3 regions of the Nitrosomonas sp. Is35 genome follow, and region 2 is predicted to be linked to each of the others. Evidence: riboswitches for the same ligand, from Rfam matches in the RefSeq annotation. Region 2 holds a riboswitch; each other region holds the start of a gene.
What was found. Region 2 has a riboswitch for cyclic di-GMP ahead of R2083_RS03725 (hypothetical protein). Riboswitches for the same ligand answer to the same signal wherever they lie in the genome.

Region 1 (7,992 bases), 1.8 Mb from region 2:
TTCTGGAAATCCTTATCAAACGATTGAAGATTTTGGTAGTTACGGATTTTCAAGTTTAATCAATAGCGTACTGGGTCAGGATACGATTCAGAATCAGAATATTTTCAAGAATCTGAAAGGTGTGGGCGGATTTATCCATACCGCTGATGATCATAATCCGATCGGTGGGCAAAATGTAATTCTGCTTGATAGTAAAGGCAGTAAAGTCGGTTCGGCAACTACCGATGCTGATGGCTGGGAATTCATGACAGTCAGTGCTCCTGGTAAATCAGCAAGTTACACAGCTTTCTGGGATCAAGATAAGGATGGCGTTAAAGATGCCACGGAACCGTATCAAAATATTACTTGGGGCGGTCCTACCAAGTTTGTGGAGGTCAATTTTGATTATATCGTGGGTTCCAATCCTACAATAGACGCTTTGCTTTAAAGCAGAAAATTATTCTCGGATGGATAGTAAAAACCCCTTCTAGCTAACTGCTGGGAGGGGTTTTTTAAAATATTTATACTACTTGTTTCTGATTACTCGGGACTCAAGGCATAGCAAAAATGATCTAATTGACTAGATTTTTTGGGGAATCTAATGACAGACAATAATGATGCACAAAAAGAAATTAAAACAGATCCTGCCGGAGCTCAGCCGATGCAGGTGAACATACGGATGCAGCAAGGTGAGCATACGGGTCAACCGCTTTATTCCAATTTTACTTCCGTACAAGGCGGGCAAGGCGTGGTGATTGTCGATTTTGGATTTCTTGATCCGCAAACGATCAACGCATTAAATCGACTGGCTCGCTCAGGTGAGAAAGCACCTGAGGCGGTTGGTGCTAGAATGTCTTGCCGAATGGCGATTAGCGTTGAGGCTGCTACCAATTTAGCGCATCAATTGAATCAGCTCTTTCAAAGAAAAGCCTGAAAATAAAAGTGCAGGCTTTATTTAGATAGGAAAAAGCATGACAGAAAAAAACGATATGCCGGCTGAAACAAATGGCGCTGGGCATGCGCTGCAAGTAAAAGTCGCTATGCAGGGAGGAGAGCAGACAGCGCAACCTATTTATGCCAATTTGGCTTCAGTACAGAACGGGCAGGGTGTGGTCATGGTGGATTTTGGGTTCATGGATCCGCAAACCATGCAGTTATTGAATCAAAAAATTGCTTCGGGTGAAAAGATATCGGATACGATTACTGCAAAAATGTCTTGCCGGATGGCGGTTAGTGTCGATGCAGCAAATCAGTTGTCGCAGCAATTGAATCAATTATTGGGTTTGAGTCCCAATGTTCATAAACCGGCAGTACAGCAAAAAAGGGTTGAACAATCTGAATCCGTGGTTACAAAATCGGATACCGATGCGATACCCAAGGAAGAAAGCGATAAACAAGAAAGTGGAAAAGGCGGTTTCCGGTTTCCTTGGTCCAAGAAGACACACTAGCGCTAAAAAACGACCCCCCAGATGATTATGGGGGATCATTAATTCATCCGTTGCGTGCTTCTATTTGACGTTCACGGCTACATAAGCCGAAGAAGAGTTTCCAGCTGCATCTTTTGCGATTGCCTGGATGGTGTGTGATCCCGCTTTCACTTTCTTGGAGCGGGTACTCCAACTATACGATAAGGTGCTTCCAGTACCTGTGGTAACTTGTACGCCATCGATGTAAATGTATTGCTTAATGCCGGCCGGACCACTGTTGTCAGATGCACTGGTGCTGATGGTGACGGTTCCGGTGACGCTGCCTGCAACGGGGTTTACGATGGTAACTGCTGGAGCTTGTGTGTCCACACTGGGTGTCACGATCGAATTGCTAACATTGACCGAGATGTTGGTGGTGCTCAAGTTTCCGGTTGTGTCATAGGCGCGCGCTTCAACTTTTGCGGTTCCATTCGGTGCTCCTGCCGTATCCCAACTAAACGCGAATGGGGATGAAGTGTCCGTGGCTATATTAGTATTGTTGATCCACAGTTCTACGCGCGCCACGCCGGTATTATCGGTTGCATCGACATCGACAGGAATCAACCCGGAAACAGTGGCACCGCCGAGTGGATCGATGATGAAGATTGCAGGAGCTGTCGAGTCGATTTTGGGCGTTGCATTTTTTGCAGCCAGTACCGCAGCAGCGGCATTAACTCGGCCATAACCGAAATAGACATCCTTACCAGCTGCGCCGAGATCAACGGCTGTGGAGAAAAGCAGATTTTCGATGTCAACGCTGCCCAATTGTGGATTGGCAGACATCATGAGTGCGATAACGCCAGCAGTTAATGGGCTTGAGAAAGAAGTACCGGCTACCGGCATATAATCGCCGCCAAGCCGGGTGCTATAGAAATTTTGCCCTGGCGCCGCTAGTGAAACGTAATCACCATAGCTCGAAAAATTTGCTTTATTATCGTATAAATCAGTGGCTGCTATTGCTAGCATGCTCGTAGTGACCGTGAAGCTTTCCAGTGTTCCGGTATTTCCGGCGCTAACCGTTACCAAACCTCCTTTATCTTTCATATATTGTGCTGCATTTCGAATGGATAGATTGCTAGAAAGTCCTTCAAAACTGGCATTAGCTACACGTGCTCCGTGATCCGCCGCATAGATCAGGGCTTGAGATATCGTGCTAGAGTAACCTATGCCATTCAAGTCAGTTATTCTGAGGGGCATGATCATAGATTGACCGGCGATTGCTGCTATACCAACGCTGTTGTTGGTTGCTGCCGCAGCAGTACCAGCGACAGCGGTTCCATGGCCTAGCACATCCGAGAAGTTTGAGTTGTTATCATAAAAATTCCAGCCCGATACTAGTTTTGAGGCAAGATCAGGGTGTGTGTTATCAATCCCAGTATCTAGGATTGCGATGGTAATACCGCTGCCTTGAGTAATATCCCATGCAGCTGGTGACCCAATTATGGGGTGCTGCCATGCATTGGTATACATTGGATCATTGGGAACAAAAGCCGGGGTAACGGCGTGATCAAGATCAGCAAACTTAAGGTGCGGATGGCGCTGAAGCGTGGCAACGATGCCTTCTTCAGAATATTCCGGTACATCAACGATATACAATTCGCTTTGTCCAATTTTTCTGGCCTTGCCTTCATGATCTTTCAGAATATTTGCAAAAGCTTGTGCAGGAAGACCGGCACGTGGCACTACCAGAATCCGACCTTTCGCCCATTCTTTTGTAGTGTTGCTTTTAAAATGCACACTTTGGGCTGATGCAGTGCTAGAGCGATTGTCTATGGCGTGATCATTTGCTTGTTCTGGTGGTGAAGCATTTAAAGTAACAGATAATGATGCTGTCAAAAGAAATATTCCAATCTGAGAAGTAGCTGTGACTGTGCGTTTCGTTAGGCTGGGTCTATGGGTACTTAGAAAATGTGATTGGTGGCTGTGAGGTAGTGATGAAGGTATGGTTTGTAGGGATTGTTTGTTACTTCCCATGGATTATTCCTCTAAAAATCAGGGAAGACTTTGGAGAGAAGCTGCTAAATGTAGTCATGTGTTATATGCTTATCCACTCTTGACTAGATCTGATATTGTGTTTTAGCAAACAATATAATCTGGCAGTCATGCTATCCTAAGGCGTTTGCCCTGTAGACCTAGACTTTGCGCCCCCCGCTTTCGCGAGGTTTGCCCTTTTCAAATGATTCGAGACGTGCAGAAAATTAATGATTCTTCTGCAAGATTTCGTTTTCTGTTTTCGGTTTATAGAGAGAATACTTTAGGGAGTATTTCTAAGGTGGGCGAATAAAGGTGGTTAAATTGCGCCGGGGTACATAACAAATAATTCAATTTAATCCGGTTTGATGCCCCGCTGCATGTGGCGGGGTTTTTTTATTGCGGTTGAGAGAAACGGAAGTTATTGCATTGAATGCAAGCCGATCATGTTGCCTTCGGTGTCCCGGATCAAAGCGATAAAGCCATAGGGGCCGATGGGCATTTTTTCACGGATCAAATGCCCTCCCGCAGAGGCTGCACGAGCAGCCTCAACAGCACAATCCGCACAGGAAAAATAGACCAGCACAGCATTTCCGCCGGATGGCCCGTCTGCCATTTTGACCAGCGCGCCGGATGCGCCCATTTGACCTTTCAGCATGGGAAAACTCCACAGCTCAACCGGCATGCCCGCAGGACTATCCAGTTGTTCCAGCTTTGTTTGGAACACCGATTCATAAAAACGCTTGGCGCGCTCCATATCCTGCACGTAAATTTCAAACCAGCCTACGGGATTATTGTTCATATGCATTTCTCCTTTGAGTACTTAAGTTTCGAATGGATTGTTAGCTTAACCAAGGCTTGAATATTCTCGATCTTGATTCTCTATTGGGTATCCAAACGTTCAATCAATCGGATTGGCATTGAACAAGATTACCACTGACCTATCTAAATGTAGAACATTTACTTGTTGAGTTATTTTAGTGTTTTTTATGCTGTTTTTCCTTCCTGAACTATTCCCGAGTAAAAAAGTCAGATATTTTGTTGGCTTTCATTTTTGATTATGATAAAATTTATCATCCATTGAAAAAGGTCTTATATTTCATGACCTTGAATGGATTGTGGTTAATGATAACTACAACGGGAACTGTGGCTTTGATTGGTAAAACGCACTATTTTCCTTACCAAGAAACTATAGTTTTTTTCTGATTAATAAATTTAATGGAGGAGAGAAATATGATCACAAGTGTCGTGATTTTTTCAACAAACGCCCGAGCGCGGAGGGTTTCTATGATGTCGAGTGCAATGGCATTGCAGTCATACACAAAAGTTTTCCCAACCTACACTGAACCTTGGAGGAGTTAAAATGACATTATTGATATATGATTGGAAAAAATCCATCAAAAAAGCACTGAAATTATTTTCACTATTCTTAACAATTTCCATCTTATCCGCTTGCGCACAAATGAGTTCCGTCGCTGCGCCGGTCGGAATTTCCAATAATGATCATGATGCTCTAGTCAAGTATTATGAGGATATAGGGAGAGAAACCAAAGCAAGGTTGCGGGAGAATAAAAAAGTTCTCAAGGAGTATGAAGCGCATCCTTATTACTTTGGTAGACAAGGACTAGAAGCTCAATCGCATGCAAAAGCAAACGTTCGTGAATACGAAAAGACTTTGCGGGAAATTCAGATACATGCTGATTTCCATAGAAAAATGGCGTTAGAGCAAAAGGGCAAAGTAATAAATAAAGCGAAAGCTAATCAAGATCGTGACCTCACTTCAAAGAGTCCAGAGAGTTCTGTGAACAAAGGCCTTTGAGTAAGTAACGAACAACCACCGAATTTTTCGGTGGTTGGTCTTTAAGACCTGCAACAAAAAACCTGCAACATCGATTTCCAGTCACAACGCTGATTTAAAACTGTTTCTTAGAAGGGAAGCACAAAATCCAGTGAGAACAAAATTTGATCCTTATGGCCAGCAAACGGTTTGTACGCAACAGTACGATAGGCATCGACACTGTCATAGCGGATATTCGGCCGGATGGTGAGCTTCTTCAGATGATCCCAGCGAAGTTTTAGCGTCTTAGCCGCTTTCCAGTTCATTCCCACCGTTGCCGCGTAATAGTCCGCAGGTGCAACCGTAACGTTGTTGATATTTCCCGCATAGCTTACCGGTACGCCATTGACGATATTGGTTGCCGCCGCGACCCGGAATGGCGAAGGATTGCGAAATCCGTCTCTGTCGCGAAACCACTCGCCACGAAATCCGATCGATACATTTTCGGTCAGGTCGTAATATAGATGCGTGACCAACCCCATCCACTGGGCATCTTTGACGACATTGGCGTATTTCAGATTATTCAATAGAATGCCGTCCGCGAACCCATGCACATGATGCAAGACCAATAAAGTTCTGGGATTGATTCTGTGTTGCAGTACGAGGTTAAACATTCCCCACGATTCACTGCTGTGTGTTGAAGTTTCGCCGTAAGTGCCGGTGGCATTGAACGATGTGGTCTGATTATCACTTTTCCAGGTGAAACCGGCAATTCCGCTCCAGTTGCCAAGCTGTTTGTCCCAGCCGCCATCCCAGCCCCCGGTGGCGCTGCCGGTCACAGCGCTGCCCAGAACAGACCAATTTTTATTGATGATATAACTGGCTTGTAAACCGGTATGTGTGAAAGGCTCGCCTGCATTAAAAGAATAAGCGCGCGTATAAAAGAAATTGTCGGGTGCTGGAATTGTTTCAAAACCGGTAGGAGAGTAAAAATGACCGGCTCTGATATTAATTCCTTTTGTGCCAATGGGCACATGGGCTTCCAAATAAGCTTGCGGCAGCGCGATGCCGTAGGTTTTGGTAGAGGCGCAACACAACCCGAGATCCCAGTTGCTGCGCTTTAGCGCTTCACCGGTGTTGACGTCAAAAGCCGGTACACCAAAGGCTTGAGTAAAAACGGCATCGGTTCCGAACAGAAAATCGAACCGCCCGCCAAAATCCCATTTGTGGGCTTCGGAAACCACTTGACGTTGAATAAACGTATTGAATTGATTCAACTGAAAACGATTGGCTTGATCGGCGAAAGCAACCGGTCCATTGAAGCCATCTGACTGGCTTGGATTAAAGGTTGCGCCGCCATTAACCCATCCGCCGACTTCCACTCGGCTGTCTTTAATAAAATTCTTTAGATTGCTTAAGTTGCTGGCATAGAGTGGAACCGGGGAAGCTATAAATTGAAACATACTGCTTGTCGCAGCAAGCAACAGCCATTTTGAATATTTCATCTTGCACTAGCGATAATAGTGGTTCATTAATGAGTTACGACGGCCTGAAAATACCGCGCGGATAATAACTGATTTTACCAGTTTCATGGTGAATAGATACCGCGAACGAGCCCACGTGCTGCATTACGGGATGCTACTCCGGAGCAACCGGAGTAGCGGTTATCGTATTCACCGGATAATTTCTGAGATCCTGATTTCAGCCGGTTACAACCACACCATCAATCCCATCTCCAATGGATGCGTCAGCAGCGGGTGATACGGATAAATGCGGATGAAATATTCCTGCTTGCCGCATAATTCCGGGGTTAGTTTGAGTTCGAACAAATGCTCGCCGGAGTCTTGAATGCCGGTAAAGGTAAACTTGAAATGATTGAAATTGCATAACCGTGTGGTCTTGAACTGGCGGCAGATCAATAATTCAATGACGACATCCTCGGGCGCCAGATTGTTCAGTTTCGCCGCAACCTTGAAATTCAACGCTTCGTCAAAATCGATGCGTTCGCACGGGGCATCCAGCCGGCGTAACGTGACGCCGTGCCACGCCTGTTTGATTTTGGCTTTCCAGGCGGCAATATTTTTTGCTTCCGTGAATTGATTGACGGAGTAGAGCGCGCCCTTGGTGCTGGCCGGGCGGTAGAACTGGGTAACATATTCATCCACCATACGGGTCGCGTTATAGCGCGGCAGCAGCGAGATCATCGAGTGCTTGGCCATTTTGACCCAACCCGGCGAATAGCCGAGCTTGCCGTGGTTGTAATACAACGGAATCACCTGGTCTTGCAGGATTTCATACAGCGCGCGGCTTTCCTCCTGGTCACGCACGATGCCTTCCATATCCTCCGGGCCGGGTTTGATCGCCCAGCCGTTTTTGCCGTCGTAACCTTCGCCCCACCAGCCATCCAGCACGCTCAGATTGATCGCGCCATTGATACCCGCTTTCATGCCCGAGGTGCCGCTGGCTTCCAGCGGATAGATCGGATTGTTCAGCCAGACATCGACACCGGCGACCAGCCTTCGGGCCAAGCGCAAATCGTAGCCTTCAACTAACAACAACCGTCCCTCAAACTCTGGAAAGTTAGCAACCTGGCTGATGCGCCGGATCAGATCCTGTCCCGGCACATCGGCGGGGTGTGCCTTACCGGCGAAGAGCAACAGTACGGGGCGTTCCTGATCCAGGATAATTTTCCGCAGCCAGTCGAGGTTTTCAAATAACAACGTGGCGCGTTTGTAGGTGGCGAAGCGGCGCGCAAACCCCAGTGTCAGAACATTCGGGTTGATCGGATCGACAAACTTC
Region 2 (7,992 bases):
GGATTATGAAGCATTCTTTACTGACTATGATAAGTTTAGATACACTAAGGAAGCTCATATTCTGCGATGCCTGGACAATATTGATTTCAAAGGTAAACAGGTTCTTGAGATTGGATTGGGGCAAGGCGCCGATTCGGAGCAGATCGTAAAACGTGGCGCGCTTTGGTCTGGACTCGATCTTACTGCGGAATCTGTCGCCAGAGTGCAAACACGTTTTTCCTTGCGGCAGCTACCCTATCAGTCGATCAAACAAGGAAGTATTTTGCAAGCTCCTTTTGAGGATAATAGTTTCGATATTGTATTCAGTCATGGCGTTTTACATCATGTGCCGGATATTCTCTCGGCTCAAAGAGAAATTCATCGTATCCTGAAACCTGATGGAGAGTTAATCGTCATGCTTTATGCAAAATGGTCGCTCAATTATCTTGTTTCTATCAGCATTGTACGTAGATTGGGTTTGTTAGCGCTATATTGCATGAATCCGGAGCCAAATTCGATCTATGGTCAGCATGTTGCTAATGCTCGCGCCATGGGGTTGTTTCGCTATCTTGACATGGATAATTTTATTCACAGGAACACGGATGGTCCGTTAAATCCTTACGCGAAAGTGTATGATTTACAAGAAGTCGAGAAGGATTTTCCAAATTTCAAAATTGTAAGTTCTTATAAACAGTTTATGCATGCACCACCGTTGCCGGTGCATTGGCTACCATTCGAGCGGGCGCTTGGATGGCATTTATGGGTCCATATGCGGCCTGTGTGATCAGTTCACCAGTATTTTTCTTCATTGGAAGTAATTTCAGTTAATTCTTATGATCGATCATCGTTGCTAGTAATTTCGAGAGGAAGCTGTAAAAGGGTTCATTCCGTAATTTCCACCAGCAAAATACTATTAAGTTCCAGGGCAAGATTCACGCAACTTGCCTTGTCAAGTCTTGAATAGAGAGATTTCATTGTGAATTGCGATGAAGCTTCTGACTTAGTTTAATAATAGACAAGTGTTGTGCTATTGATTAATAATGATTTTTCCCCCTGTCTATTATTAATTGTATACAAGTATCTAAATAAGGAGAAACCAAAGATGAGTTTTGATTACCTTGCATGGCAAGCAACCACTGGAATTTTATCGGCACCTGTCGCTGATGCGTCGAAGATAAATCAGACGAAAGCGGATTGCGCTAAAAAGCTAAATACGGTTCTGATGTTATTTGTATTACTGTTGCTTTATGCTCCGAGTGGCATTACTGCAAACGGGACAACTTCTGCGGAAACCACAACCACCACCACCACTACAACCACCACCACTCCAAGCCGAACCGCTACTTTACTATTTTGGTCGAGATTTGGTGCCGGTGTTTCTCTCGGGCCGCCACGTTCGTTCGGAACTAAAAGCGCATGGCAGGACCTCATGGGAACTGATAGGGAAACAGGGTTTAGCTGGCCAGTCAAAGCGCTAGGCGCAGAATTTTCTGGCGTTCAACTGATTACTATTGATCCTATCACCCCTGAAACCATCGATAATTATATAACCAATGAAATCAGACCGATTCCCGAAGCAACCGGGAAAAATGAGCTTGTCCAAACTGTAAAAATAAAAGGATCATTGGGGCAAGCGGGTTCACAAGCGCCATTGATGATTAGAAGACCTTGGACAATCGGAGATATAAACGATTTGTATATTACCTACTGGTTTAAGTATCAGCCAGACCTGATCTCAAAGTTGGAAAGTGGAGTTTCATCCGCGAATTGGCGAACACAATTTTCACTCAAGACAGGAGGATACAAAAATGTTGCCGGAGATGGTGATTATCGAATGAGTGTAACTGTGATGGAGGGAACCGATGGCAAGCTTTATTGGCTTACAAAGGGCGATAATCTTGGGGGTGCATTTTCCACCAGAGTTGATTATTGGCGAGAAGAGAATCGTGTCGTTCCGGTGCCTATTGATCAATGGTTTAGATTTGAAGTTTATTGGCACCGGTCTGCCGATATCGATGGGCGATTCTGGGCAGCTGTTAATGGTAAAGTGATTGCCGATTATCGTGGACCCAATATGGGGGACTATGGTCTTCCCATAACTCGCATTTTTATTAATGATTCATACAGTGGTGGTTATGCGCCGGTTGAATCTCGGACAACAGGTCTGGAAATATGGAGTGGTTTTCCGTGCGGTGAAGGAGTGTCATGCTATTTAAAATAAAAAAACAGTCAATCTTTTTCATTCCTTAAGAAATAGAACTCGATCATACTGAGAAGGCCACATGCGTATCAATGCTAAGACATTACAATTAGTTAAGAATTGTGTGACATTGGCAAGTGGAGAGTCACCACATAAACAATCCGATACAAACTCCTTTATCCAATTCGGTACAGGCATAGGGATATTCGCACTGTTGCTGTTTACTGTTTCCGGTTTTTTTACTCCATTTGCTCGTGCAGCCGACTTACTATTTAAATCTAACTTTGGCGCTGGTATATCACTCGGGACACCGTATGGTTTTGCCACTAAAGGGGCTTACCAAGATATTACCGGTACGGACAAGGAAACTGGCTATAGCTGGCCGGTATCTGCTTTGGGTGCCAATTTCTCGGGTGTGCAATTGATTACTGTTGATCCTATTACTCCTTCGACGATTGGAGATTACATCAGTGGCGAGATCAGATCGGTAACAGGGCCATATGGTGAAGCGGTTAATGAGCTTTATCAGCAAGTGAAAATAACCGGCGGGCTGGGTCGAGCAGGCTCGCAAGCACCGTTGTTGATTAGAAGGCCATGGACGATAGGTGATGTCAATGATTTGTATATTACCTACTGGTTCAGATATCAAGCTAACTTAGAGACACAACTGGATAATACAGTTTCATCCGCAAATTGGCGGTCACAATTCACACTCAAAACTGGGGGATACAATAACACTGGAGAAGGTGATTATCGAATGAGTGTGACCGTGCTGAAAGGGCTCGATGGCAAGCTCTATTGGATGACAAAGGGTGATAATGCTGGCGGTGTATTTCCCACCAGAGTTGATTATTGGCAAGTAGAAAACCGTGCTGTTTCAGTGCCGGTAGATAAATGGTTTAAATTTGAAGTTTACTGGCACCGGTCAGGTGGTACTGATGGACGCTTCTGGGCAGCCGTCGATGGCAAAGTGATAGCGGATTACCATGGGCCAAATATGGGTGATTACAATCTTCCTATAACCCGGATTTTTGTGAGCAATCCATATAGTGGTGGTCATGTGTCAGTGGATAATCACATTACCGGATTGGAGATATGGAATGGCTTCCCTTGTGGAGAGGGTGAGTCTTGTTATAGTAGGGGGTCAAAAGTATATCTGACTATCGGTGAATAGTGTCCTGTAGTGGTCAGATAAGCGAAGTGGACTTACTTGTAAGAAAACTCAGTACTGTTTACAGAAAGGTTGATTAAAATAAGCATTGAGTATTATGAGGGCTGGCATTATTCAAGCTCTTATGAGGCTTAGCAGTGTTGTTGAAGTCAATGAAACAGACTAGGGCCTGTTAACGCTATTTGATATAATTTGGTGATGGAAATCACCGAAACTCAATATCAACAGATCGAGCACTGCCTGCCGCGTCAGCGTGGCAACGTCAGCCATTCCAATCTGCAAGTTCTCAATGCCATTCTTTACGTTGCCGAGCATGGCTGCAAGTGGCGAGGACTGCCCAAGCGATTCGGCAACTGGCATACCATCTATACCCGCATGAATCGCTGGGCAAAGAGTGGTGTACTGAGCCATGTATTTGGGCAACTTCAGCATCAGCAAATCATCCGTATCCGTATTGAAACTGTTTCGCTGGACAGCACCAGCATCAAAGTCCATCCCGACGGTACGGGTGCGTTAAAAAAAACGGCCCCCAATCCATCGGAAAATCTCGAGGTGGATGGACCACCAAAATTCATCTGGTTGCCGCAGATTCCAGAACAACCATAGGCTTTGCCCTCTCGCCCGGTCACGCCCACGATGCGCCAGAGGGCAGGCAGCTTTTGCTTTCCCTCGGTCCCGTCAATACGCCCACCTACCTGCTGATGGATCGTGCTTATGAGGGCGACCAAACCCGGCAACTGGCACTAGATTTGGGTTACATCCCGGTTGTTCCGCCCAAAGCAAATCGCTTGTCACCCTGGGAATACAACCGTGCCATGTACAAAAAACGCAACGAGATCGAACGATTGTTCAGAAGGCTCAAGGGATTTCGCCGCATCTTCTCCAGGTTCGATAAGCTCGATGTCGTCTTCATCTCCTTTATCCACTTCGCTCTCATCGTCGAAGCAATCAGATTGTGTTAACAGACCCTAGCTTGACTGGGTCAACTTATCGCTAAACAATTTTGAAAGAAAATCAAATGACAGGTAGATTTTTATTTTTTCTCACAGATCTAGCTGTTTAGTCCCACGGCATGCTGGGATGGAGCAACTCCACCTCTAAACCTTGAATCTATGAATTGTTCAGGTTTTCTTACAGCTTACATTAGCAAAATTACCTAATGGAAAATTCGGAACAATAACTTTTCCCAAGTTTGAGTCTGATTCTCGAAGCCACTACAGTGACATTATTTGTTAACTAATGACACGATATGTCAATGGGTTCTCGATTAGTCGTATGATATTGATTATAGGCGCTCAATTTAGTCAATCTTTTTGAGCTTACACAACCGTAAATTCCCTCTGTGTGTAGAAAAAGTTCAGTAGAATTTCGAAACCTTCTGATAACCGAGATTTACAGGATGTCAGATCGTTGCGGTACTGAAAGAAGGCACAGCTGGTATACCGGTGGTTGAGTCGTGTTGCAAGCACGGTGTTAGTTACGCCACGTACTGCCAGTGGAAGGGCAAGTACTCAGGCGTACAGGTGTCGGCGAGCTACAGCGATTACGTGGATGGAGGCTGAGAATGCCAAGCTCAAACGCATGTATGCAGTTTGGCGCTGGAGAATGCAGCGATCAGGTGCGAAGTAACCAAGCAGTTGGTGCAAGCCAGAATGCCTTTATCGGACGCTTTAACGGATTGACCGGGCTAAGGTACTTGATGCGCTCTTTTTGCCTATCTCGAGCAGGTTCAAACCATCACTGACCAGTGGCATTAATTATAACGAAAACCGTCCGCAATGAAGCATTGGGCGACACCCCGCCGGTGCAGTTCATGCCACGGTTAACCCGGGTTCCGAATCTCTATCGGACTTTGTCTACTTGATGGGGGAGCTTACGGGAGCTTACGGGAGCTTGCGGGAGGTTACGAGCTTACGACTATAGCTCGTTTTGGTGCTATACATCCTCAGAAATTTGTAAGAAATTACCGGTATTTTATTGATTTCTTGCAAACAAAACCATTACATGCGAGCGATATTCAAATTTAAATCATATCGTTATGATTTATTCAGGACTGACTGATTATCTGTGGTGGTTTTTGCGTGTCAATTCAGCGATTACTATTGGCACGGTTTATGCTGAATTAGTATCGCAACATGAAAAAGGCAAACTCTGCGAAAGCAGGGGACGCAAAGTCACTGATCTAAAGGGCAAATGCCCCAGGATGGCAGGACTGCCAGGTACGTTACTCGCTTATTTACCACGTTATATTGATGATTACCGAACGAAATAACTTTGAAGCGTATCCATGCAGTTCCATCCTTTAACTCTAAGGAGGAACATTATATGAGCACTAATAATCAAGCATTACAAGCCAGCAGTTTTTTGGCTTTAGTTATAAGGCAGTTACATGTAGAGAGAGCTAATGCTAATTGCTTTGCACGGCGTGGCGTTAACATGGTATTTATTATTATGCTATTGCTACTGACTGCATTGAGCTTTGTGACCCCGGCAGCTTATGCAGCTTCTCTGCTTTTTAAATCTAATTTAGGTTCTGGTGTTTCTCTCGGAGCGCCATATAACTTCTCAGCTCACGGAGCATATCAGATGATCAATGGCACCGATAAAGAAACCGGATATATGTGGCCGGTTTCTGCTTTGGGCTCAAATTTCTCAGGTGTGCAACTGATTACTGTCGATCCTATTACGTCTTCAACGATCGGAAATTACATTAGCAGTCAAATTCGATCGGTAACAGGACCAAAAGGTGGGGCGGTTAATGAACTTTTTCAACAAGTGAAAATAACCGGTGAATTGGGACGAGCTGGTTCACAGGCGCCGTTGTTGATTCAAAGACCATGGACGATTGGTGATGTTAAAGACTTGTATATTACTTACTGGTTTAAATATCAAGCTGATCTGGAGACACAACTGGACAATACAGTTTCATCTGCGAATTGGCGGACACAATTCTCACTCAAGACAGGGGGGTACAATAACACAGGAGAGGGTGATTATCGGATGAGCGTGACTGTAATGAAAGGAGCTGATGGCAAGCTCTACTGGATGACAAAGGGTGATAATGTGGGCGGCGTATTCCCCACCAGGGTCGATTACTGGCGTGAAGATAATCATATTGTTCCAGTGCCGATAGATAAATGGTTTAAATTTGAGGTTTACTGGCACCGGTCAAGTGGCACTGATGGACGCTTCTGGGCAGCCGTCGATGGTGAAGTGATAGCGGATTACCACGGCCCAAATATGGGTGATTATAATCTTCCTATAACCCGGATTTTTGTGAGCAATCCGTATAGTGGCGGTCATGTGTCAGTAGACAATCACATAACAGGATTGGAGATATGGAATGGTTTTCCGTGCGGTGACGGAGTGTCTTGCCTTAATTTTGATACTGTTGCTCCTACAGTGCCAGCTTCATTAGCATCAAAACTATCCAATTATGGAACTGCTTCCGGAGTTGCACTATCTTGGAGCAAGTCCTCAGATAATGTAGCTGTTGCGGGATATAAAATATATAGAAATGGGACTAATATCGGTGTAACCACTACTGCGACAAGTTTTAGAGATACTATTATGGGTAGTGCTAAAGGGGCTCTTTACAGTTATACAGTAAGAGCATTTGATGCTGCAGAAAATTTATCCGCGGCAAGCACTGCAACATTGGTAACTTATTAGTGGGATATTGATTTACCATGTGTTAAGTTAATTTCAGCAGTAAGTGCTACTTGATTTTAGATAAGTGTGTTATTTAATATCTTTTTTCAGCGATCAAATCCGCCGGAATATATTTCTGGCGGAAATTAATCGAGCTGTTTGCATTTATAGTCTTTTCAATTCGATAATTAAAGTACAAATCGTATAAAGTAGGCCATTTAGGATGTTAATTGCTGGATTCTTCCAATTTGCTGCTCAAAACAAGTATCAGCAAATCAAATTTTTGTTTAATATAATTCTTATCTCGGTTCCAGTGCTCGAATAAATTACCCAAGGATCCAGTAGAATCACAACAGTTATTAAGTCCCTATATCGAAATCTTAATGGCATAATCCACGAGAAATAAGTATATGATATATTGCAAGAGAAAAAATTTTATAAATTAATAAGTTAAATGAGTGTGAGTTAGAAAACGCTCGGTATCTTTATCCTTGAATGAATACATTAACACCTATCATCTTATCCGGTGGCTCGGGCACCCGCCTTTGGCCTCTGTCACGTGAGAAATATCCCAAGCAGTTATTGCCATTAATAAACGAGGATTCTTTGCTGCAAGCCACTGTCCGGCGTATGGATGGATTAAGTGGCGTGCAATTAAATGTACCGATGGTTGTGTGCAATGAAGAATATCGTTTCGTCATTGCTGAGCAATTACGAGTCATGGATAGAAAAGGGAGTATTCTGCTTGAACCCTTCGGGCGCAATACTGCTCCTGCATTAACATTAGCTGCGCTCGCAACCCTACGGGAAGGGGATGATCCCATTTTATTGGTCATGCCGTCCGATCATGTGATTATGGATGTGGAATCATTTCAGGCTGCTGTTTTAGCAGGTATGTCACAAGCAATGGATGGCAGGATTGTCACTTTTGGGATAACACCTGACGCTCCTGAAACCGGGTATGGTTATATCCAATCGGGCGAGTTAATCG
Region 3 (7,992 bases), 1.9 Mb from region 2:
TTTGTTGCCCATTATTAAGTATTACTCTGTAATCTGGGGCTAATATATTTTGCTCCGATGAAAATGTTTCTCCACTATCTTCTTGCTTTATGAATTGACACTGACCTAAGGCGCCGGCAACATGTGCGAACAGTGATTCTACGCGTTTACCATAAATGAGAATCGGATTGTCTTGAGAGGATTTCAATGAGCTACTAATGTGTTTGATAAAGTGATCTACATCTTCTTGCACAGACAGTTTGTAATTGTGCTTAAGCCCCATTGCAGTGAAGAGATCTATCACTTCAAATTTTTCAGGGTCTCTTTTTACACGTTTCAAATAAGCCTCCAATCAAAGTCATACTTGCGAGTAATTCTTAAGCCTGTGTATATCTACTATGCTTAAGAATATGTAACAGCTAGGTAGTGATTAGTTTGAATACAGCTGCATAGTGATGTAGATCTGATCTAACCTGCTTATAACAAGAAAATCGTTGCCAACCCTAGAAAAATAAAGAATCCGCCACTATCCGTCACAGCCGTGATCATCACGCTGGAGCCGATGGCCGGGTCGCGGCCGAATTTGCGTAGGGTTAGCGGGATTAGCACGCCGAGAAGCGCGGCGAGTAGCAGGTTCAGCACCAGCGCCAAGGTCATGACCAGGCCGAGTTCGGCGTTCTGGTAGATGGCGAAGGTGAACAGGCCGACGATGGTTCCCCACAGCAGGCCGTTGACGATACTGACGCCGACTTCCTTGGTGATCAATTTCCAGGCGCTGCTGGTGTTGATTTGATCGAGCGCCAGCGCGCGCACGATCATGGTGATGGTTTGATTGCCTGAGTTGCCGCCGATGCCGGCGATGATCGGCATCAGCGCGGCCAGCGCGACCAGTTTTTCGATGGAATCTTCAAACAGGCCGATGACGCGGGAGGCGATGAACGCGGTGACCAGATTGACGGCCAGCCACACCCAGCGGTTTTGCACGCTTTTTAACACCGGCGCGAAAAGATCCTCTTCTTCGCTCAAACCGGCCAGATTCAGCGCTTCGTTCTCGGCTTTGTCGCGGATGAAATCGATGACGGTGTTGACGGTGACGCGGCCCAGCAGTTTGTCGTTTTCATCCACCACGGAAGCGGAAACCAGGTCGTAGCGCTCGAACGCATTGGCCGCTTGCTGAGCGACATCGTCCGGTTGCAGTTTGATGATTTCGTTGGTCATGACATCGGCAACCAAGGTGTCCGGATCGCTGACGAGCAGGCGGTTGATCAGCAACACGCCTTTCAATTGTTCATTCCGGTCGACCACGAAGAGCTGGTCGGTATGATCGGGCATTTCGTCCAGCATGCGCAGGTAGCGCAACACCACCTCCATGCGGACATCTTCGCGGATCGTGATGACATCGAAATCCATCAAGGCGCCGACGGAATCTTCCGGGTACGACATGGCGGCGCGTAGTTGTTCGCGTTCTTCCACGGGGAGCGAGCGGAAAACGTCGTCCATGACTTCCTGCGGCAAATCGGGCGCAAGGTCGGCGATTTCGTCGGCATCGAGATATTCCGTCGCCGCGACCAGTTCCTGATTGTGCATGTCGGTAATCAGCGAGGCACGGACGGCATCGGAGGTTTCCAGCAGCACTTCCCCGTCCCGGTCGGTTTTGACCATGCTCCAGATCAGCAACCGGTCTTCCAGCGGCAGCGCTTCGAGGATCAGCGCGATGTCGGCGGGATGGAGCTGATCCAGGAAAGCTTGCAGCTCGGACAGATTTTGTTTCTGCACCGTCGATTCAGCCAGCGATTCATCCGGCGCATCCTGCAGATTCACCAGACCTTCGACCAGCTTGTATTTGCGTAACAGAAACGTGACCTGCTGCAGCGGCGTCGGTGAATTGTCCTGATCGTTGTTGTTGTCCGTTTCTGTCATAACAGGTTTGCGCTAGTGAGGCAGCTTTCTCGTTGGGAATAAATTCAGCCTGCTTATACGCTGAATAGTTTGCAATTTGATGACCGGGAAGTATAACCGTCCGTGCTATGTCAGCACCAACAAAATATTGGACGGCTAACCGGGGTCGTTCCACTTTTTTGTATTTTTACTATGCGGCGCTGACCGTTCTTGTCGCCAGCTGACAAGAAACGTCACCTACTCTTTGCTTGATTCCTGCGTGCCCATGATAAGAATACATTTAATGTATTTGTTAATTGTATTTTCATTAATTGTCGACCGGCAAATTCTTGATTGGCACAGTTCCTGCTTATAGATGGTTCGTAGTATGAAAAAGGCAAACCCTGCGAAAGCAGGGGACGCAAAGTCACTGATCTAACGGGCCAATGCCCCAGGATGGCAGGACTGCCAGATAGCTCTTGTCTTGATCACCGCAATGATTCGACAAGTATCGAACGAAGTAATGTTGATACAAGCATATCCACGCAGTTCCGTCCTTTTAACGTTAAGGAGGAACCCTAATATGAATTTCAATCATCAGAAACGACAAACTGCCAATCCGCTGGCAACGGATGACGCAACAGAGTTAATGAGAAACGCCGGAACAAGTTACATGACCAAGCTGAGTGCTGGTGTAGTGCTCATGATGCTGGTATTGGCGGCTGCTCCCGTCACCCATGCGGCCGGTCTGCTGTTTAAATCTAACTTTGGCGCGGGTATATCGCTTGGAGCACCCTATGGCTTTGCTACTAAAGGGGCTTATCAGGATATTATAGGTACAGATAAAGAAACTGGTTATAGCTGGCCGGTCTCTGCTCTAGGTGCAAATTTCTCGGGTGTGCAACTGATTACTGTCGATCCTATTACTTCTACGACGATCGGAGATTACATCAGTGGTGAAATCAGATCAGTAGCTGGGCCAAAAGGGGAAGCGGTTAATGAGCTTTTTCAACAAGTGAAAATAACCGGCGAGTTGGGACGAGCTGGTTCACAGGCGCCACTGCTGATTAGAAGACCATGGACGATAGGTGATGTGAATGATTTGTACATTACTTACTGGTTTAAGTATCAGGCTAATTTGGAAACGCAGCTGGATAATACGGTTTCGTCCGCGAATTGGCGGTCACAATTCACACTCAAAACTGGGGGATACAATAACACTGGAGAAGGTGATTATCGAATGAGTGTGACTGTGATGAAAGGAACTGATGACAAACTCTATTGGTTAACAAAGGGTGATAATTTGGGTGGCGTATTCCCCACCAGGGTCGACTACTGGAGTGAAGAAAATCATGTTGTGCCAGTGCCGATAGATAAATGGTTTAAATTTGAAGTTTACTGGCACCGGTCAAGTGGCACTGATGGACGCTTCTGGGCAGCGGTCGATGGCGAAGTGATAGCGGATTACCACGGGCCAAATATGGGTGATTACAATCTTCCTATAACCCGGATTTTTGTGAGCAATCCGTATAGTGGCGGTCATGTGTCAGTGGATAATCACATCACCGGATTGGAGATATGGAATGACTTCCCTTGTGGCGATGGAGTGTCTTGCTTCAGCGCGGATTCTGTTGCTCCGACTGTGCCCTCTTCACTTCTGGCGGCATTAAAATCGACTACAACCACGACGAAGGTAAAAGGTAAGACAAGAACTATTTCCTCTGCATCGGTTTCGCTATCCTGGAATGCATCCTCCGATAATATCGCTGTTGCGGGGTATTACATCTACAGGAATGGAACAAAAATTGCAGTTAGTACTTCAACGAGTTATTCAGATTCACTTGGAAATGCTACTGGGTCTATTTATAGTTACACAGTGAAGGCTTTCGATGCGATGGGTAATATATCGACAGCCAGCAATGTAGCTTCGATTGTTTATTAGAGATTTTGCATGGTGATTACGTTTGCCGATCAGGTGCGTAATCACCGTATTTCTTGGATTATTAGGTCTGCATGCTTGGTGAACTGAATCAAATTAATAATTTCAACTGTGCAATGACGGGTTTTGTCTGAGGCCTGATCCCGCGCCATATAAAGAAAGACTCGGCCGCTTGTTCAACCAACATACCAATTCCATCGGTTATCTGTTGCGCGCCATGTTGCAGGGCGAATTTGAGAAAAGGAGTTGGTTCATGCTGATACATCATGTCGTAGGCGAAAGTCGCCTTTGCAAATACATTAGCGGGTAATTCAGGCAGTGCATTGTGCAGGCTGGCGGAAGTAGCATTGATGATGATGTCAAAATGCTCATCGGCGAAAAACATAAAATCGCCTGCGGCAATGTTGCCATAAGTGTTGAACTGTTTCCGTAGCGCTGCTGCTTTTTCAGGGGTACGGTTAGCGATTGCCAGCAGCGAGGGCATATGCTGCAGCAACGGTAGGATGACGCCCTGTGCGGCACCACCCGCGCCCAGGAGCAGTATGCGTTTTCTCGCGATGGGAATTCCCAGATTGGATTCGATGTCGCGCACTAGCCCGATGCCATCGGTGTTGTCACCGAGAATTTCGCCGTTTTCAAATTTAAGTGTATTGACGGCCTGTGCGATGCTTGCTCGTTCGGTTAAACGGGTCGCCAGTTGATAGGCTTCCAGCTTAAATGGCACGGTGACATTCAATCCCTTTCCGCCTCGTTGGTGGAAGTCTTGCACGGTTGCCTGAAAACCATCCAGCGGTGCTAGCAAGGCCACATACTGCATGGCCTGGTTCGTTTGTTGTGCAAAGGCGGTATGGATCAACGGTGACTTGCTATGTGAGACAGGGTTGCCGATTACGGCATAAGAATCAAGCATGGCTGGTATCTCTGATTAAATTTCCTAAGACTCAACAATTATTGACTCAGTAACATATCGGAAGCTGCGAATACCCAGGTACGGGTGATGTGCAAAATATCCGTGTCCTGGCTTATATCCGGTGGAAAGGGCGCGAATCCATTTTGCCCGGCGAGTTTAACGATATTGACAGCCGCTTCGTCGAGGATTTTTTCTCCGGATGAGCGATTGATTTCAATCGATTCCAGACTGCCATCGGCGCGGATACCGACGGTCAGTTGCAGGTTGCCATAGAGCTTTTCTTTTCTGGCGGCTTCCGGGTAATTCAAATTACCGATACGTTCGACTTTAATACGCCAGTCCTCAACGTAGCGGGCGAATCGGTACTCTTTGGTACGCGCGCCGACAAATTTGCGTTTGGGGCGTTTCTGATAACTGTCATGGTCTTGATCGATCTGTGCTCTCAGGCGGGCGATATCCAGGCTGCGCAACAGTAAGTCGGTCGAGTCGATTGCGACCGATTTGCTTTCCGATTCGTTCTTGTGTTCCTTGGGCAGCTCGATCTGGGGCGTTTCGCTGGCAGCGGCCATCAGCTTCTTGGCTTCTTGCTCCAGTTGTTTAACTTTTTGCTGCGCAATACTCTCAGCGATAACCGGTTTGTTTCTTGGTAGTACCGGGAACGGCGTTTTTGCCCGGCGATCCTCTTCCGTGTTGCCTCCGCCATCCAGATTATCTTGCGCCAGTAATTGGGATTCTTTCGGTTTTGTCTGTGTCTTGTTGTTAACCAGCACGACTTCCAAGGATGAGGCAATCTTGTCGGATTTCAGTTGCGGAAACTGAAAAGTCACACCGAAGAATACAAGGGCATGTAACAACAGAGAAGCCATCATCGCGGCAACTAGACGATGGCTCTGTAAGTACTGATAACCAGCCAGCGCTAAAGGTGAAGTTGCGAGAGTTTGAGTGATCACAGCCTAAGGGTTAAACCTTGAGTTAAGTCTATACGCTACAGATGATTGCATTATTTTAGGCAACAACAATGGGCTTGTCACATGATTCATGCAGATTTATGGAAGATAGGTCTTTATGCATCCAGTTTTTGCAAAAATTCCGCATGCAAGGTGCGTTCCAACAAGTCGATCCCAGATAATTTAAGTTTGACATAAGCACCCGGCGCCATCTCAGGCAACGAAGGAACTCGCGCGACGAAGGGGATATGATCGAGTTTTACTAAATTTTCCTTGATAACCTGAGCGTTCACGGTTTGAATCTTTTCCTGCAATAACCAGCGCAGGCACCAGTAACGTTCCATGGCACGCTGGAATTCGCCATAAATCCCGTAGGCTGTTTCAAAGTCGCGCATGGCGATTAAAAGGCTGTTGCTGTCCTTGTGGTAGGGTGGTGCTTCATTGCGTAGCATGGCGATGAGTTGCCTTTGATTGATCAGATCGACATACCGCCGCATCGGAGAACTGCTCCAGGCGTATTGGGAAACGCCCAATCCTTGGTGAGGTGCGGGAGAGATGCCCATTTTCACTTTGCCATTGGTTTGGCTGCGAAAAATACCGATGATACCGGCATCGGTGAGTTGTTTGCCCCACTCCGTATTCACATAAATCATCAATTCGGATACGACCTTATCGATCGGCGAACCGCGTCTGCGCTCGCTGATCGTGACATGATCGCCATTGATTTCAAAGCTGTAATCGACTTTATCGCTATTACTGTCATTGGTTTTGCCACGCTGAATTTCCATTTTGCAAGCAAATTTCCATAAGAGACTCAATTCTTTGCTGAAGGTATGCGTGAAATCGCCTTTGTTTAAAGCGGTTTCGTTGAAATGCTGCTCCAGCGCATTGTTGCGCAGGTTTGCGACAATGTTGATTTTTTCAAGCCGGCTTTCAGTAGCCGTGACGGTGAAATCATCCGATACATCCAGATACAAGGACAGGACCGGGCACAATTTGCTTTCAGCCAACGTAAAGTGATTGATCACCGCATCTGGCAGCATGGTGATTTTTTTTCCGGGCAAGTACACCGTGGAAAGTCTGGATGAAGCGGTTTTGTCGAGTGTTGATTCAGGGATAATTCCCAATGCCGGTGCTGCAATATGAATGCCGATGCGGAAACTTCCCAAAGGCAATGGGGTTACGGAAAATGCGTCGTCAATTTCTGTCGTTGAGGCATCATCAATACTGAATGCCGCAACATTGGCTACCGCTAAATCAAGCGGAACATCATCAACCGACTGTGATTCCAGTTCACCGAAACCAATGCCTTCAGGAAAATATTCCCAGATGAATTGATTGAAATGGTAATCGTGAGAAGACGGAATAGCGCCGCATTTTTCCAGTAATCTTACGGCAGTGAGTTTTTTATCCGTACAGACGGCCTCGAGGGCTTTCCATTCCAGCGAGTTCTTATCCGGTTTATAGAGTAAACCGGAGATGCACGATTGGAATTCCTCGGGCAGGATGAATTGATTTAGCTGTTCAACATAGCGTGCTTGTTGCGCAGCTTGCAGGCGCTTTTTTTCCTGACCGGCGAGCGCGGCCTTCAGTGCATCCGGCGGCGCGGCTTTGTAGCGGCCGTGTCCTTTTTTATAGAAATACATCGGCGCATTTTGCAGCAGCAGCAAGGTCGCGGCCGATTCAACCGGGCTCGGGGAATGGCCAAAGTAATCTGCAGCCAGCGTATCGCTGGTAAATTCGGTTTCTTGCGCGCAGCATTCCCAAAGAAAATCAGGATCCAATTCATCGGTTATTTTTTGTACATGCCCCATGAATTCGGTTAAAGGCGGTTTATCGAACCTGAACAACACGGACGAGGCCTTGATTTTCGATCGTTTGCCATGCACAGCCTCTATTTGCAGCGACGTTGTATTGTCAGCCAGAATAGTGCCTATCTTAAAGGTTCCAGCTTCTTCATAAAAAACATTCATGAGATTGTTTTTGCAGGGTCGATTGAATAATCGGGGTTCAGTTATTGTGTCGGGAGGAAATGCATTATCATCATAAAATTAAAGGCTTAAACAATACTATAAGACTTTTTTTGTGATGTGAAAAACTGCTCAGCGGTTTGCATTATATACGAGACATCGGTTGAATAAAAAAACAGTAGACCATGATTGCCGGGAATGGTGCCGGTATTTCTCAGGATACTGATTGATGTCCGGGATGTTACTGATGCTTGATCAAGCAATTCTCTGGCGCCGGTATGAGGAAGATCGGAGCTGAATTAAAAAGCTTCCGGTAAGGTGTGGCGCGCGTGCTGTCAATGAACTGCATATTGTTGAAGTGAAAAAGAG

Region 1: linked by a shared signal. The riboswitch ahead of R2083_RS12170 (S8 family serine peptidase) and the one ahead of R2083_RS03725 (hypothetical protein) in region 2 are both predicted to bind cyclic di-GMP.
Region 3: linked by a shared signal. The riboswitch ahead of R2083_RS12965 (hypothetical protein) and the one ahead of R2083_RS03725 (hypothetical protein) in region 2 are both predicted to bind cyclic di-GMP.

Annotation. Positions count from the first base shown of each region.
Region 1 covers NZ_JAWJZH010000001.1:2,582,320-2,590,311, reverse strand. The annotation lists gene R2083_RS12185 (hypothetical protein) at 1-427, shown strand, start outside; gene R2083_RS12180 (hypothetical protein) at 581-913, shown strand; gene R2083_RS12175 (hypothetical protein) at 951-1,427, shown strand; gene R2083_RS12170 (S8 family serine peptidase) at 1,488-3,281, opposite strand; cyclic di-GMP riboswitch class I at 3,538-3,623, opposite strand; gene R2083_RS12165 (VOC family protein) at 3,838-4,218, opposite strand; gene R2083_RS12160 (hypothetical protein) at 4,780-5,235, shown strand; gene R2083_RS12155 (porin) at 5,343-6,656, opposite strand; gene glgP (alpha-glucan family phosphorylase) at 6,903-7,992, opposite strand, start outside.
Region 2 covers NZ_JAWJZH010000001.1:827,134-835,125, forward strand. The annotation lists gene R2083_RS03705 (class I SAM-dependent methyltransferase) at 1-763, shown strand, start outside; gene R2083_RS03710 (hypothetical protein) at 1,082-2,200, shown strand; gene R2083_RS03715 (hypothetical protein) at 2,262-3,353, shown strand; one part of gene R2083_RS03720 (IS5 family transposase) at 3,549-3,864, shown strand; one part of gene R2083_RS03720 (IS5 family transposase) at 3,864-4,312, shown strand; partial or broken gene R2083_RS15380 (transposase) at 4,751-4,912, shown strand; cyclic di-GMP riboswitch class I at 5,484-5,570, shown strand; gene R2083_RS03725 (hypothetical protein) at 5,676-7,022, shown strand; gene R2083_RS03730 (mannose-1-phosphate guanylyltransferase/mannose-6-phosphate isomerase) at 7,497-7,992, shown strand, end outside.
Region 3 covers NZ_JAWJZH010000001.1:2,768,600-2,776,591, reverse strand. The annotation lists gene R2083_RS12975 (hypothetical protein) at 1-319, opposite strand, end outside; gene mgtE (magnesium transporter) at 457-1,899, opposite strand; cyclic di-GMP riboswitch class I at 2,244-2,330, shown strand; gene R2083_RS12965 (hypothetical protein) at 2,441-3,799, shown strand; gene aroE (shikimate dehydrogenase) at 3,888-4,706, opposite strand; gene R2083_RS12955 (TonB family protein) at 4,745-5,575, opposite strand; gene R2083_RS12950 (ribonuclease catalytic domain-containing protein) at 5,770-7,626, opposite strand.